DNA from 2 places in the Kitasatospora sp. NPDC088783 genome. Region 1 is predicted to be linked to the other one. Evidence: riboswitches for the same ligand, from Rfam matches in the RefSeq annotation. Region 1 holds a riboswitch; the other holds the start of a gene.
The links. Region 1 has a riboswitch for cobalamin ahead of ACIP60_RS06560 (prenyltransferase/squalene oxidase repeat-containing protein). Riboswitches for the same ligand answer to the same signal wherever they lie in the genome.
Positions count from the first base shown of each region.

Region 1 (7,128 bases):
GAACCCCACGACCAGGTACGGGACTTCTTCTACGCGCACCACAACCACATCGCGGTCCTCGACGCGGAGGCCGAACGCACCGCCGCCGCCCTCGCCGCGGACCTGACCGGCCGCACGGCCGCGCTGGTGGCCAGGTTCGGCGCCCGCCACGGGGTGCGGGTGCTGGACGCCGACCCGGGCGACCGGGCCGAGATGCGCCGGTTCGACCCGGCCGGCGGCACCCTGCGCCTGTCGCCCTGGCTGGCGGACGGCCAGCGGGCCTTCCAACTCGCCACCCAGCTCGCGCTGCTGGAACACCGCCCGCTGCTCGACGCCCTGGTCGCGGCGGCCGAACCGGCCTTCACCTCCGCGCAGGCCGCCGACCTGACCAGGATCGGCCTCGCCAACTACTTCGCGGGCGCCCTGCTGATGCCGTACTCCGCCTTCCACGCCGCCGCGGAGGAACTGCGCTACGACGTCGAACTGCTCCAGGCGCGCTTCGGCGTCGGCTTCGAGACGGTCTGCCACCGGCTGTCCACCCTCCAGCGCACCGGCCGGCGCGGCGTGCCGTTCTCGTTCCTGCGCGCCGACCGGGCGGGCAACATCTCCAAGCGGCAGTCGGCGACCGACTTCCACTTCTCCCGGCTCGGCGGCACCTGCCCGCTCTGGACCGTCTACGAGGCGTTCTCCGCACCCGGGCGCATCCTCACCCAGGTCGCCGAGATGCCCGACGGCAAGCGCTACCTCTGGATCGCCCGGACGGTGACCCACGGCGGCCACGGCCACCGCGCGCCCCGCAGCGAGTTCGCCGTCGCCCTCGGCTGCGAACTGCGCCACGCCCACCGCCTGGTCTACTCCGAGGGGATCGCCCTCGACCGGGGGCGGGCCGCCACCCCGATCGGCCTGGGCTGCCGGATCTGCGAACGGACCGACTGCGCCCAGCGGGCCCGCCCCCCGGCCGCCGGCCGGCTCGCGGTGGACCCGGACCGGCGCACCCGGGTGCCCTACCCGGTGACCGGCACCGTCCGGCGGCCCGGACCGTCGTAGCGGGCGAGCGGGCGGATCAGCGCGTTGTGGGCGAGCTGCTCGGTGATGTGGGCGGTCCAGCCGGTGATCCGGCTCATCACGAAGATCGGCGTGAAGGCGGGGGTGTCGAAGCCCATCAGGTGGTAGGCGAGGCCCGCCGGGTAGTCCAGGTTGGGGTGGATGCCCTTGCGCTCCAGCACCGCCTCGCGCAGGGCGGTGTGCAGGGCGGCCAGCCGGACGGCCCGGGGGTCCGCCGAGCCCTCGACCAGCCGGTCGAGGGCCGCCTGCATGATCGCGACGCGGGAGTCGCCGTCCTTGTAGACCCGGTGGCCGAAGCCCATGATCTTCCGTTCGGAGGCGAGTGCCCGGTCGAGCCAGTCCGCGGCCCGGGCCGGGTCGCCGATCTCCTCCAGCATGTGCATCACCGCCTCGTTGGCGCCGCCGTGCAGCGGGCCCTTGAGGGCGCCGATCGCGGCGGTGACGGCGCTGTAGAGGTCGGAGAGGGTGGAGGTGACCACCCGGGCGGTGAAGGTGGAGGCGTTGAAGCTGTGTTCGGCGTACAGCACCAGGGAGACCTCGAAGCAGCGCACCACCTCGGGGGAGGGGACGGTGCCGAAGCACATGTGGAAGAAGTTCTCGGCGTACCCCAGGTCCGGGTCCGGCGCGATGGGGGCCAGGCCGCGGCGGCGGCGCTGGTCGGCGGCGACCACGGTCGGCAGCTTCGCCAGCAGGTTCAGCGACTTGGCGAGGGCGGGGGCCGGACGGCCGTCGTCCTCGGTGGGGTCCTCCGCGCCGAAGAAGCTGACCGCGGTGCGCAGCACGTCCATCGGGTGGCAGGTCTCGGGCAGCTTGGCCAGCAGTTCGGCGGTGGTGCGGTCGAGCGGGCGCAGCGCGCGCTCGCGGGCCCGGAACTCGCGCAGCTGGGCCGGGTCGGGGAGTTCGCCGCGCCAGAGCAGGTGGGCGGTCTCCTCGAAGGAGCGGTGCGCGGCCAGCTCCTGGACGGGGTAGCCGCGGTAGGTGAGGGAGTTGGTCTCCGGGAGGACGGTGGAGATCCCGGTGGTGTCGACGACGACACCGGCGAGGCCGCGGTGGACCCCGGGCGTGGTGGCGGGCATGGGTGAACCTCCGGTGCGTCAGGTGCCGGGCGGCAGGGTGAAGTCGAAGACGGCCGAGTCGAAGGCCGCGTACTCCCGGTAGCCGAGCAGCTCGTACAGCCGGGAGCGGGTCTGCATCCGGGGCAGCAGGGACTCCTGGGTGCCCTCGGCGGCGATGGTCCGCAGGCCGTCCTCGATCGCGCCCATCGCCAGGCGCAGCAGGGTGACGGGGTAGAGGGCGATGTTGTAGCCGAGGTCCGTCAGGGTGCGGGTGTCCAGCAGCGGGGTCCTGCCGAACTCGGTGAGGTTGGCCAGCAGCGGCACGTCCACCGCCGCGCGGAACGCCTCGTACTCGGAGAGGTCGGCCAGCGCCTCGGGGAAGACCGCGTCGGCGCCCGCGTCGACGTACGCCTTCGCCCGGTCGATCGCCGCGCCGAGCCCCTCGACCGCGCGGGCGTCGGTGCGGGCCATCAGCAGGAAGTCGGGGTCGCGGCGGGCGTCGACGGCGGCCCGGACCCGGCGGACCATCTCCTCCCGGGAGGTGACGGCCTTGCCGTCGAGGTGGCCGCAGCGCTTCGGGTTGACCTGGTCCTCCAGGTGGAGCCCGGCCAGCCCGGCGTCCTCCAGCAGTTGGACGGTGCGGGCGGCGTTCACGGGCTCGCCGAAGCCGGTGTCGGCGTCGATCAGCACCGGCAGGTCGGTGGCGCGGGTGGTCTGCTGGGCGCGCTGGGCGACCTCGGTGACGGTGGTGAGGCCGATGTCGGGCAGGCCGAGGTCGGCGGCGAGCACCGCGCCGGACAGGTACGCGGCCTCGAAGCCCAGGTCCTGGATCAGGCGGGCGGAGAGCGGGTTGATCGCGCCGGGCAGGCGCAGCAGCCGGCCGGAGGCGAGCTGTTCGCGGAAGGCCCGGCGGCGCTGGGCGGGGGTGGTGCGGGTGTGCAGCATCAGAACAGGCCCTTCGGCAGGGTCGCGTCGAAGGCGCGCACCGCTTCGGCGTCCACGGCCGGGAACAGCTCGCCGAGGTCGGCGGCCCCGAGTTCGGCGAGGCCGGCCGCGGCGGCGAGGAAGCGCTCCTGGTCGGCCGGGACGACGATCCCCTCGGCGAGGGTGCGGAACTTGCCCTCGTAGGCGGGCCGGTCGAAGGGCCGGGCGCCGGCCGGGTGGGCGTCGGCCACGCCCAGCTCGTCCTCGACGACCGAGCCGTCGTCCAGCGTGATCACCACGCGTCCGCCGAAGGCCCGGCGTTCCGGGTCGGGGTCGTGGTAGCGGCGGGTCCACTCCGGGTCCTCGACGGTGGTGACCTTCCGCCACAGCGCGACGGTCTCCGGACGTCCGGCCCGCTCGGGGGCGTAGGAGCGCTCGTGGTGCCAGCCGCCGTCCTCCAGGGCGACGGCCAGGATGTACGGGATCGAGTGGTCGAGCGTCTCGCGGCTCGCGGCGGGGTCGTACTTCTGCGGGTCGTTCGCGCCGGAGCCGATCACGTGGTGGGTGTGGTGGCTGGTGTGCAGGACGACCGAGCGGACCCGCTCCAGCGGGCCGGCCTTCCCGCGCAGCCGCCGGGCCAGGTCGATGACCGCCTGGGCCTGGTACTCGGCCGAGTACTCCTTGGTGTAGGTGTCCAGGATCGCGCGGCGCGGCTCGTCCGGCCCCGGCAGCAGCACCCCGTAGTCGGCGGACGGGCCGTCCAGCATCCAGGCCAGGAAGCCGTCCTCGCCCTCGTAGACCGGCGACGGCGAGGTCTCGCCGCGCATCGCCCGGTCCACCGCCTCGACCGCCGCCTTCCCGGCGAACGCGGGGGCGTACGCCTTCCAGCTGGAGATCTCGCCCTTGCGGGACTGCCGGGTGGCGGTGGTGGTGTGCACCGCCTGCTGGACGGCCTGGTAGGTGACCTCGGTCGGCAGCCGCAGCAGCGCCCCGAGGCCGCAGGCGGTGGCCGCGCTCAGGTGCGCGACGTGGTCGATCCGGTGCGCGTGCAGGCAGATGCCCTTGACCAGGGCGACGTGCACCTCGTACGCCGCGACGACGCCCCGCAGCAGGTCCGCGCCGGTGCGGCCGGTGTGCTGGGCGACGGCCAGCAGCGGCGGGACGTTGTCGCCGGGGTGGGAGTAGTCGGCGGCCAGGTAGGTGTCGTGGAAGTCGAGTTCGCGCACGGCGGTGCCGTTGGCCCAGGCCGCCCACTCCGGGGAGACCCGGGTGCCGCTGCCGAACACCGAGGCGCCCGGGAGCGCGGCCCGGTGCGCGGTGGCCTGGGCGCGGGCGACGGCGACCGGGCGGCGCAGCAGCGAGGCGACGGCCACCGCGGCGTTGTCGATCACCCGGTTGACGGCCGTGTCCGCGCAGGCCGCCTCCGGTTGCTCGGTGCCGGCGGCCACCTCGGCGAGCTTCCAGGCGAGTTGGTCCTCGCGCGGGAGGCGGTCGGCGCTGGGGTGGACACGGACGCGGTGCTCGATCACGGGACTCCTCGGAGGCGTCGGCGGCTGGGGTGCGCATGATCGAGACTGCCGGTCGGGCCGCGGGCGGTCCAGCAGGCCGAGCTGCGGAATCCGCACCCGGCGGACCGGTGAATCGGCGAATCCTGCGAAGAACCGGAGGCGCACCGCCGACCGGGGCGTCCGTCGGCGGGACGCGCGCGCCCTTGACCCGGCCTCCGGCGCCTCGCCATGATGGGCCGTCATGTTTCCCGACTCCGCCGTCGGGGGAAGTCCGGTCCGAATCCGGCGCTGACCCGCAACGGTAGGCCGTCGACGGCTGTCGACGGCGAGCCCGATCACCCGGTGGCGGAGGTGTACGTCCACTCCTCCCGTCGTGGTCTGCGGGCCGGAGCTCCGAGGGCTGAGCCGCCGCGCGCCACCTCCTCCGGGCCCCGCGCGCAGGTTCGGAAAGGCTCTCCATGACCGTGCTCCGCCGCCCCCTGCGCCTGCTCGCGATACCGGCGCTCGCCCTCGCGGCCACGCTCCCCGCGGCCGTCCCCGCCCGGGCCGCCCCCGCCCGGGCCGTCCCGCTCCCCGCCAGCACCGCCACCCTCCGGCCGGACGCCGCCGCCGCGGGCTGGCTGGCCCGCCAACTCGTCGACGGCGACCACTTCGAGACCGTCTTCGACGGCACCGCCTACCCCGACCAGGGGCTGACCGCCGACGCCGTCCTGGCCTTCGCCGCCGCCCACGGCTCCGACACGGCCGCCGCCCGCGCCACCGCCTGGCTCGCCAGGCCGGAGAACACCGCCGGCTACCTGGGCGACGGCACCACCGAGGCATACGCCGGAGCCACCGCCAAACTGCTGCTCACCGCCGAGGTCCGCGGCGAGAACCCGGCCGCCTTCGGCGGCGTCGACCTCCCGGCCCGCCTGCGCTCCCTCCGGACGGCCGCCGGCCGCTTCTCCGACCGCTCCCAGTGGGGCGACTACAGCAACTCCTTCGGCCAGTCCCTGGCCGTCATCGCCCTCACCCGCACCCCCGCCGGGGCCCCGGCCGCCGCCGTCGACTTCCTGGCCGGCAGCCAGTGCGCGGACGGCGGGTTCCCGGCCTCCTTCGGCCAGGCCACCTGCACCGCCGACCCGGACGCCACCGCACTCGCCGTCCAGGCCCTCGCCGCCACCGGACGCGCCGCGAAGGCCGCCGCCGGACTGAACTGGCTGAGCGCGCACCAGAACGCCGACGGCGGGTTCGCCGCGGCCGGGGCCACCGCCTCCAACGCCAACAGCACCGGACTGGCCACCCAGACCCTGCTGTCCACCGGACGCCCCGTGGCCGGGCTCAAGGGCTGGAGCGCCCTGGTCGAGCTCCGGCAGGGCTGCGCCGCCGACCCGGCCGTCCGGGGCGCGGTCGCCTACGACGCCACCGGCTTCGACCCGGGCAGCGCCGCCCGCGCCACCGCCCAGGCGGTCCTCGGACTGAGCGGCACCCCGCTGGTCGCCCTCTCCGCCCACGGCGCCCGCCCCGCCGCGCCCGTCCTCGCCTGCCCGGCCCGCTGAACGCCCTGACCGACTGGCCCCCGAAACCAAGGAGCACCCGCATGAGCGACACCCTCGCCCCCGCCCGTCCGGCCCGCCGCGTCCTCGGCTCGATCGCCGCCGCGACGGCGCTGACCGCCGGCCTGCTCGGCGTCTCCGCCGTCCAGGCCCCCCAGGCGCAGGCGGCGGCCTGCTCCGGCACCACCGGCGTCACTGTCGTGGTCGACTTCACCGCCCTCGGCGGCGGCATCCAGACCGGCTGCGCCCCGGGCGACCCGGCCAGCGGCCTGGCGGCGCTCACCGGCGCCGGGTTCTCGTACGCGTTCCACCCGCGCTACCCCGGCTTCGTCTGCACGATCAACAGCCTGCCGACGACCTGCACCAACCCCAGCGGCAGCGCGTACTGGTCGTACTGGCACGCCCAGCACGGCACCGCCTGGACCTACAGCAGCCTCGGCGCCGGGAGCTACAACCCGGCGCCCGGCGAGGTCGAGGGCTGGTCCTTCGGCGCCGGTGCGCAGCCGGGCATCACCGCGCCCTGAGCGGCGGAACGCCGGCGCCCGGTCCCCGGACACGGGGCCGGGGACGGGGCGCCGGACCGATCAGGGCGCGCTGGTCCGCCGCCGCCGCCGCCGTCCGACCAGCCGGTCGGCGAGCAGCCGGTCGGCGCGCACGACCGCGACCGAGGCGTCGAGCAGGCACTGCGGAACGCGTCGGCCCCCGGCCGGGGCCGGGCACACGTCGAGCACCGCCTGGCCGACCTCGCCGCCGTGGCCCTCGACCGACTCGAAGCCCCCGTCCGCAACCGGCTCCAGCACCCGCGGTACCGACCCGGCATCCTCGACGGTTCCACGGCCGGCACCGGCCCGAACCCCGACACCCCGAGCTCCCCTGACGGACCGAAGTCGGTCACGCTCGTGCAGGACCGAGCCTTCAGCCCACTCGTACCTGACGCTCGGGGCGGCCGGTCTCCGGGTCGAGGGCCACCACGAACACCTCGCCGCCCTCGGTGGTCAGCTTGATCCGGTCGGGTCCGTCCCACTGCGCCGAGGCCAGCGCGTTGTCGGGGGCGTCGCCGTT
Region 1 is NZ_JBIVKJ010000002.1:476,328-483,455, forward strand. It holds gene ACIP60_RS06540 (short-chain fatty acyl-CoA regulator family protein) at 1-1,026, shown strand, start outside; gene ACIP60_RS06545 (bifunctional 2-methylcitrate synthase/citrate synthase) at 984-2,120, opposite strand; gene prpB (methylisocitrate lyase) at 2,139-3,044, opposite strand; gene ACIP60_RS06555 (MmgE/PrpD family protein) at 3,044-4,552, opposite strand; cobalamin riboswitch at 4,760-4,893, shown strand; gene ACIP60_RS06560 (prenyltransferase/squalene oxidase repeat-containing protein) at 4,990-6,069, shown strand; gene ACIP60_RS06565 (hypothetical protein) at 6,111-6,590, shown strand; gene ACIP60_RS06570 (hypothetical protein) at 6,651-6,866, opposite strand; gene ACIP60_RS06575 (hypothetical protein) at 6,982-7,128, opposite strand, start outside.

Region 2 (7,128 bases), on a different contig from region 1:
GGGTCGCCGACCCAGCAGCCGACGACCTTGCAAGTGGGCGGGTTGCCGCCGGAGATCTGGCAGCTGGCCCAGAGTTCGGGCGGCGCGTCGGCGACCCACTGCTGCCAGGCGCCGAGCACCTGCGGGACGGAGCCGGCCGGGAAGGGCAGGACGAAGACGGTCAGGCCGGGCGCGGGCGGGGTGTCGAAGGTGAACCGGGTGACCACGCCGAAGTTCCCGCCCCCGCCGCCGCGCAGCGCCCAGTGCAGGTCGGGTTCGTGCTCGGCGTCGGCGGTCAGCACGCAGGAGTCGGCGGTGACGACCTCGGCGGCGGTGAGCCGGTCGCAGGTCAGGCCGTACTTGCGGGCCAGCACCCCGATGCCGCCGCCCAGGGTGAGGCCGCCGATGCCCACGGTGGGGCAGGACCCGCCGGGCAGCAGCCGGCCGGCGGCGGCCAGGCCCGCGTAGACCTCGATCAGCCGGGCGCCCGCGCCGACCTCGGCCCTGCCGTCGGGGTCGACCCGGACGGTGTTCAGCGCGCGCAGGTCGATCACCAGGCCCCGGTCCGGGATGCTGTAGCCGAGGTAGCCGTGGCCACCGCTGCGGGCGGCGATCGGGAGGCCGTGGCCGCGCGCCACGTCCAGGCAGGCCCGGACGTCGTCGGCGGAGGCGCACTTGGCGACCGCGCCGGGGAGTTGGCCGTCGTTCAGTTCGTTGAAGCCGAGCCGCGCCGTCCCGTACCCGGGGTCGGCGGGCAGCACCAGCCGGTCGCCGAGCCGTTGCCGCAGCGCCTGCCAGTCCGGCGGCGCGGCCCGCCACCCGCGTTGGCGGGGCGGGAACGCCCGCACCGAGCCCGCGTCCGCGCCGGAGGCCGGACCCGAACCCGGGCCCGAACCCCGGTCCTGCGCGCGGGCCGGGGAGACGCCCGCCGCGAGCCCCGCCCCCAGTGCTCCGCCCACGGTCAGAAAACGACGACGGTCCATTGTCACGACGCACCTTCCTCCCCCGCGCCGGGCGCACGGAGGCTCTGCGCCGATCGTCACGCCCCGCCCCGCCGCCGCCCGGCCGCGGCCCGCCGGAGTGCGTCCGATGGCCCAGCGCGCGTCCGCGCGCGCACGACGCCCCGCCGGGCTCCGCGCGCCGGGGGCTGCCGGCCGGAGCGCCGACCCGAGCCGGTGGACGCGCCGGGCAGCAGGCACAATCGCCGGTATGCGTACTCTTCTCGTCATCGGCATCGGCGCGGGCGACCCCGACCACCTCACCCTGGAGGCGGTCAAGGCGATCGGCCGCACCGACGTGTTCCTGCTGCTCGACAAGCCGGAGGAACGGCAGGACCTGATGCGGCTGCGGCGGGAGATGATCGCCGAGCACGGCCGGGCCGGGCACCGGGTGGTCGAGCTGGTGGACCCGGCGCGGGACCGGTCGGCGGCCGGGTACGCGGAGGCGGTCGAGGAGTGGCGGGAGCGGCGGGCCGACCTGGTGGAGCGGGCCGTGGCCGAGGAGCTCCCGGACGGCGGGACGGGCGCGCTGCTGGTGTGGGGCGACCCGTCGCTGTACGACAGCGTGACCGCCGTGCTGGACCGGGTCCTGGCGCGCGGGCGGACCGGGTTCGGGTACACGGTGGTGCCCGGCGTCAGCAGCGTCTCGGTGCTGGCGGCCCGCCACCGCACCACGCTGACCCGCACCGCGCGGCCGGTGCGGATCACCACCGGGCGGCGGCTGGCCGCCGAGGGCTTCGGGCCGGGCGCCGAGGACGCGGTGGTGATGCTGGACGGGCAGGCCGCGTTCACCGCCATCGACCCGGCGGGCGTGCACATCCACTACGGGGCGTACCTGGGCACCGAGGACGAGATCCTGGTCTCCGGCCCGCTGGCCGAACAGGCCGACCGGATCGCCGAGTTGCGGGCCGAGGCCCGGACCCGCAAGGGCTGGATCATGGACAGCTACCTGCTGCGCCGCACCGACGGCTGAACACCGCCCGGGCACCGGCTGACCACCGTCCGCCGTCCGCCGTTCGCCCGCGCGTCCCACGGACCGGACAGCTGCCGCACTTCGCACCGGAGAACGCCCGGTCCGTTCTACACTGGCCGCGCAACTGGTTCGCCCTGTCCGCCAGGCAGGGCGTCGCAAGAGGGAACCCGGTGGGAATCCGGGACTGCCCCGCAGCGGTGAGTGGGAACGACCGCCGTCATACGCACTGGGTCCGGACGGGCCTGGGAAGCGACGGCCAGTAGGTGCCCGGGAGCGTCGAGCCTCCCCGGGCGGGCCCGCGAGTCCGAAGACCTGCCCGTTGCCCGGGTGCGACCGTTCGCACCCGGTGACCGGTGACCTCGAGGGCGGGTCGGTACGGACACCAGGCGGGCAGGCGCGGTCGAGCGCGGCACCGCCCGGTCTCGGCACCCTTCCGCGCCTCCTGTGCACCGGACCCAGGATCAAGGCTCGCGAGGAGAGTCCCCTTGACTGCGAAGTCCGTAGCCGCGGCAACCGTCCACGGATACCCCCGCCAGGGCGGGAACCGGGAACTGAAGAAGGCCGTCGAGGGCTACTGGCGGGGCACCGTCACCGCCGACGCGCTGCACTCCACCGCCGCCGAACTGCGCTGCGCCAACTGGCGGCAGCTGGCCGGCGCCGGCATCACCGAAGTCCCCACCGGCGACTTCTCGCTGTACGACCACGTGCTGGACACCACGGTCGCCGTCGGCGCGGTCCCGCCCCGGCACCGGGCCGCGTACCAGGCCGACCCGCTGGACGGCTACTTCGCGATGGCGCGCGGCACCCAGCAGGTGGCGCCGCTGGAGATGACCAAGTGGTTCGACACCAACTACCACTACCTGGTGCCGGAGTTGGGCCCGGACACCGTCTTCGCCGCGCACTCCGCCAAGCAGGTCGGCGAACTGCGCGAGGCGCTCGGCCAGGGCTACCGGGCCCGCCCGGTGCTGCTCGGCCCGGTCACCTACCTGCTGCTCGCCAAGCCCGCGCCCGGCGTGGCCGCCGACTTCGAGCCGCTCACCCTGCTGGACCGGCTGCTGCCGGTGTACGCGGAACTGCTGGCCGACCTGCGGGCGGCCGGCGCCGGGTGGGTGCAGCTCGACGAGCCCGCGCTGGTGCAGGACCGCACCCCGGCCGAGCTGAACGCCGCCGCCCGCGCCTACCGGGAGCTGGGCGCGCTCACCGACCGCCCCAGGCTGCTGGTCGCCTCCTACTTCGACCGGCTCGGCGAGGCGCTGATCACCCTGGCCAAGGCCCCCGTCGACGGCCTGGCGCTGGACTTCACCGGCCCGGCGGCGGGCAACCTGACCGACCTGGCGGCCGTCGGCGGCCTGCCCGGCAAGCGGCTGGTCGCGGGGGTGGTCGACGGCCGCAACGTGTGGATCAACGACCTGGAGAAGTCCCTCGCCACCCTGGCGACCCTGCTCGGCCTGGCCGACACGGTGGACGTCGCCCCCTCCTGCTCACTGCTGCACGTCCCGCTGGACACCGCCGCCGAGCGCGACCTCGACCCGCAGATCGGCCGCTGGCTGGCCTTCGCCCGGCAGAAGGCCGCCGAGACCGCCCTGCTGGCCCGCGCCCTGCGCGAGGGCACCGCCGCCGTCACCGCCCAACTCGCCGCCAACCGGGCCGACCTGGCCTCCCGCGCGGCCTCCCCGATCACCCGCGACCCGGCGGTCCGGGCCAGGGCCGCCGCCGTCACCGAGGCCGACATCCGCCGCGACGCCCCGTACGCCGTCCGCGCCGCGGCGCAGAAGGCCCGGCTCGGCCTGCCGCTGCTGCCCGCCACCACCATCGGCTCCTTCCCGCAGACCGCCGAACTGCGCTCCGACCGCGCCGAGTTGAACGCCGGACGGATCGACGCGGCGGACTACCGCAAGCGGATGGAGGCCGAGGTCCGCGAGGTGGTCGCCTACCAGGAGCGGGCGGGCCTGGACGTGCTGGTGCACGGCGAGCCCGAACGCAACGACATGGTGCAGTACTTCGCCGAGCAGCTCACCGGCTACCTGGCCACCCGGCACGGCTGGGTGCAGTCCTACGGCACCCGGTACGTGCGTCCGCCGGTGCTGGCGGGCGACATCTCCCGCCCGCACCCGATGACAGTCGACTGGTACCGCTTCGCGCAGGGCCTCACCGACCGCCCGGTCAAGGGCATGCTGACCGGCCCGGTCACCATGCTGGCCTGGTCGTTCGTCCGCGACGACCAGCCGCTGGCCGACACCGCCCGGCAGGTCGCCCTCGCCCTGCGCGACGAGGTGGCGGACCTGGAGGCGGCGGGCGCCGCCGTGATCCAGGTCGACGAGCCCGCGCTGCGCGAGACGCTGCCGCTGCGGCGCTCCGGCTGGCCCGCGTACCTGGACTGGGCCACCGACGCGTTCCGGCTCACCACCTCCGGGGTCCGCGCCGACACCCAGGTCCACACCCACATGTGCTACGCCGAGTTCGGCGACATCCTGCGCGCCATCGAGGAGTTGGACGCGGACGTGATCTCGCTGGAGGCCGCCCGCTCGCACATGCAGGTGGCGCGCGAACTCGCCGAGGCGGGCTACCTCGCCGAGGTCGGCCCGGGCGTGTGGGACATCCACTCCCCGCGCGTCCCCTCCCCCGAGGAGGCGCTGGAACTGCTGCGGGCCGGGCTGGCCGCGATCCCCGCCGAGCGCCTCTGGGTCAACCCGGACTGCGGCCTGAAGACCCGCGGCTGGACCGAGACCCGGGCCTCGATCGACAGCCTGGTCGCCGCCGCCCGCACCCTGCGGGCAGAACTGACCGGCTGACGTCCCGCCCGCGACGGACGGGCCCGGAACGCCGACGGGCCGGCACGCACCGCATGCGGTGCGTGCCGGCCCGTCGGGCGCGCCGCTAGCGGGCGGCGGGGGCCGCCGTGGCGGTCGGCTCGGCGGTGCGGGCCGGCTTGGGCAACAGGAGCCGCTCGGCCAGGTGGCCGAAGAGCAGGCCGAAGGACAGCCAGAGGGTGAGCTGGATGGCCAGGGCCGCGACCCGGAACTGCCAGAGCAGGGTGGCGGAGAAGTCCTCGGGGACTTCGTTGATCGCGGGCAGCAGGACGTACCCGAGACCGATCAACACGGCGTAGCCGAGCCCGGCCACGACCGTGGCGTTCCAGTTGCCCAGCCGCGGGGCGAGCTGCTTGCCGGCCACCACGGCGGCGACGGCGAGCAGCACGCTCAGCAGCATCATCAGGAAGTACAGGGTGGTGCGCTTGCCGATGGTGTCCGGGTCGCCCACCGACGGCGGATTGGCCGGGTACTTGAGGAACGGGACGAGGTAGACGGAGGCCAGCGCCGCGCCGGAGAGCAGCAGGGCGGCGGCCCGGGGGCCGAAGCGGCCGGTGCGGCCGAGGGCGAAGCAGTACGCGAGGGCGGCGATGCCGCCGAGCGCGATGCCGTAGACCAGGATGCCGGTGGCCAGGCCCGCGGTGGACTGGAGGGTGCGGCTGACCAGTTCCTCGCCGTGCTCGTGGCTGTGGGAGTCCTCGAAGGCGATCGCGGCGTCCACCCGGGGTTCGCCGAGCAGGTAGGCCACGATCAGGGCGAGGACGCCCGCGCCGAGCCCGGCGAGCATGCCGCGGACCAGCAGGTTTCTGACGATGTGGGAATTCATGTGCGCGGGTGCTCGCTTCTTCTGCCGGAGCGGATCAGTGGCAGGGGAAGCCGAGCAGGTGCCGGCCGTCGTGCACCCACTCGTGCACGCTCTCGCCGGAGAGCAGCGAGGTGGCGCCCTGTTCGGCGCCGACGAAGTAGAGCAGGGTGAGCAGCAGGATGCCGAAGAAGACCGCCCAGGGCGCGATCGCCTTGACGGAGAGGGGGGTGATGGCCGGCGTGGCGGCGGGCGCTATGGGGTGAGCCATGGCCGTGTGACCTCCTTGCGGGAACTCGCGTCCCGGTCGTGTGGAGCAGGGTCGACGGAGGCGGGTCTGACTTCCCGTCGGCCGCCTGGGCGGCTCCGGGTTCACAGTGGCGCGACCGTGCCGGGCTCTCACCGGACTTCCACGCACCGTCGTTGATGTGGACTTGTTCGCCGAGAAGGTACCGTTCCCGGGCGGGCCCCGCCAGGGGCGCGGCACGCCATGCTACCAATGCGTGCACGAATGGTCCCCGGGAGGGAGGCGCTGTGGAGCTCCGGGTGATGTTGGTCGCACCGGCACCCGCCGGGTCGACGGCGGGCCGCCCCCCGACGCCCGGACGGTGTGCGCACGGTCGGTGCACGTCCGACCGGTGCACGTCCGACCGGCGCGCGTACGGCCGGTGGGTGCCCGGCCGGTGCGCGTCCGGCCGGTGGGCGGCATGACCACGGGAGTCCGAACGGTCCGGGTGGCCCTGATCGCCCCGGCGCTCGGCGCGGAGCTGCGCGGGGCGCGGTTCGGGGACGACCACCCGCTGACGGAGGCCGAACTGGCCCCGGCCCGCGCCCTCGCCGCGCCCCGGGCCGACCGCGTCCTGTCCGCGCCCTCTCCGCGCTGTCGGCAGACCGCCGGGGCGCTGGGCCTGGTTCCGGACGCTGTCGAGCCCGCGCTGGCGGACCTGGACGCGGGCGCCTGGCGCGGCCGTCCGCTCGCCGAACTCGCCGCCGCCGAACCGCGGTCGCTCGCCGCCTGGCTGTCCGACCCGGGCTTCGCCCCGCCCGGCGGCGAGTCCGTCACCGCCCTGCTGGCCCGGGTCGGCCGCTGGCTGGACGCCCTGCCCGCCGACACCGGCCACCTGCTGGCCGTCGCCGAACCGGCCGCCGTCCGGGCCGCCGTGGTGCACGCCCTGGCCCTGCCGCCCGCCGCGTTCTGGCGCCTGGACGTCGCCCCCCTCACCGCCACCCACCTCAGCGGACGCGCCGCCCGCTGGAACCTGCGCTGCGGCGCCCCCCTGACCGCAGCCACCTGACGGGCCATCAACTCCCTTGTCCACCAGGGGGAGTGACGACCTTCGTCCACCGCGCCGGGCATTCGGCCGGCCACCCTTCCCGCCGACCCGCACGGCCCGACCGCCCATCCGGCGCGCCGCCACCCCCCGCGCCACCCGGCGCGGCCGGTCAGGCGGTGCGCCCGGCGGTCGACCCCGCGGGTGCACCGGATCGGCCGGATCGGGCCGGTGCGCCGCCTAACGCCCCCGAACCGTGACCTGACCGCGCGTCAATTCCCGCTCCGGTGCCGTA
Region 2 is NZ_JBIVKJ010000005.1:41,139-48,266, reverse strand. It holds gene ACIP60_RS16060 (FAD-binding oxidoreductase) at 1-938, opposite strand, end outside; gene cobF (precorrin-6A synthase (deacetylating)) at 1,189-1,950, shown strand; cobalamin riboswitch at 2,059-2,285, shown strand; gene metE (5-methyltetrahydropteroyltriglutamate--homocysteine S-methyltransferase) at 2,436-4,742, shown strand; gene ACIP60_RS16045 (CbtA family protein) at 4,828-5,586, opposite strand; gene ACIP60_RS16040 (CbtB-domain containing protein) at 5,621-5,833, opposite strand; gene ACIP60_RS16035 (histidine phosphatase family protein) at 6,270-6,857, shown strand.
Region 2: it holds a riboswitch for cobalamin, as region 1 does, so the genes downstream of both, metE (5-methyltetrahydropteroyltriglutamate--homocysteine S-methyltransferase) here and ACIP60_RS06560 (prenyltransferase/squalene oxidase repeat-containing protein) in region 1, are expected to answer to the same signal.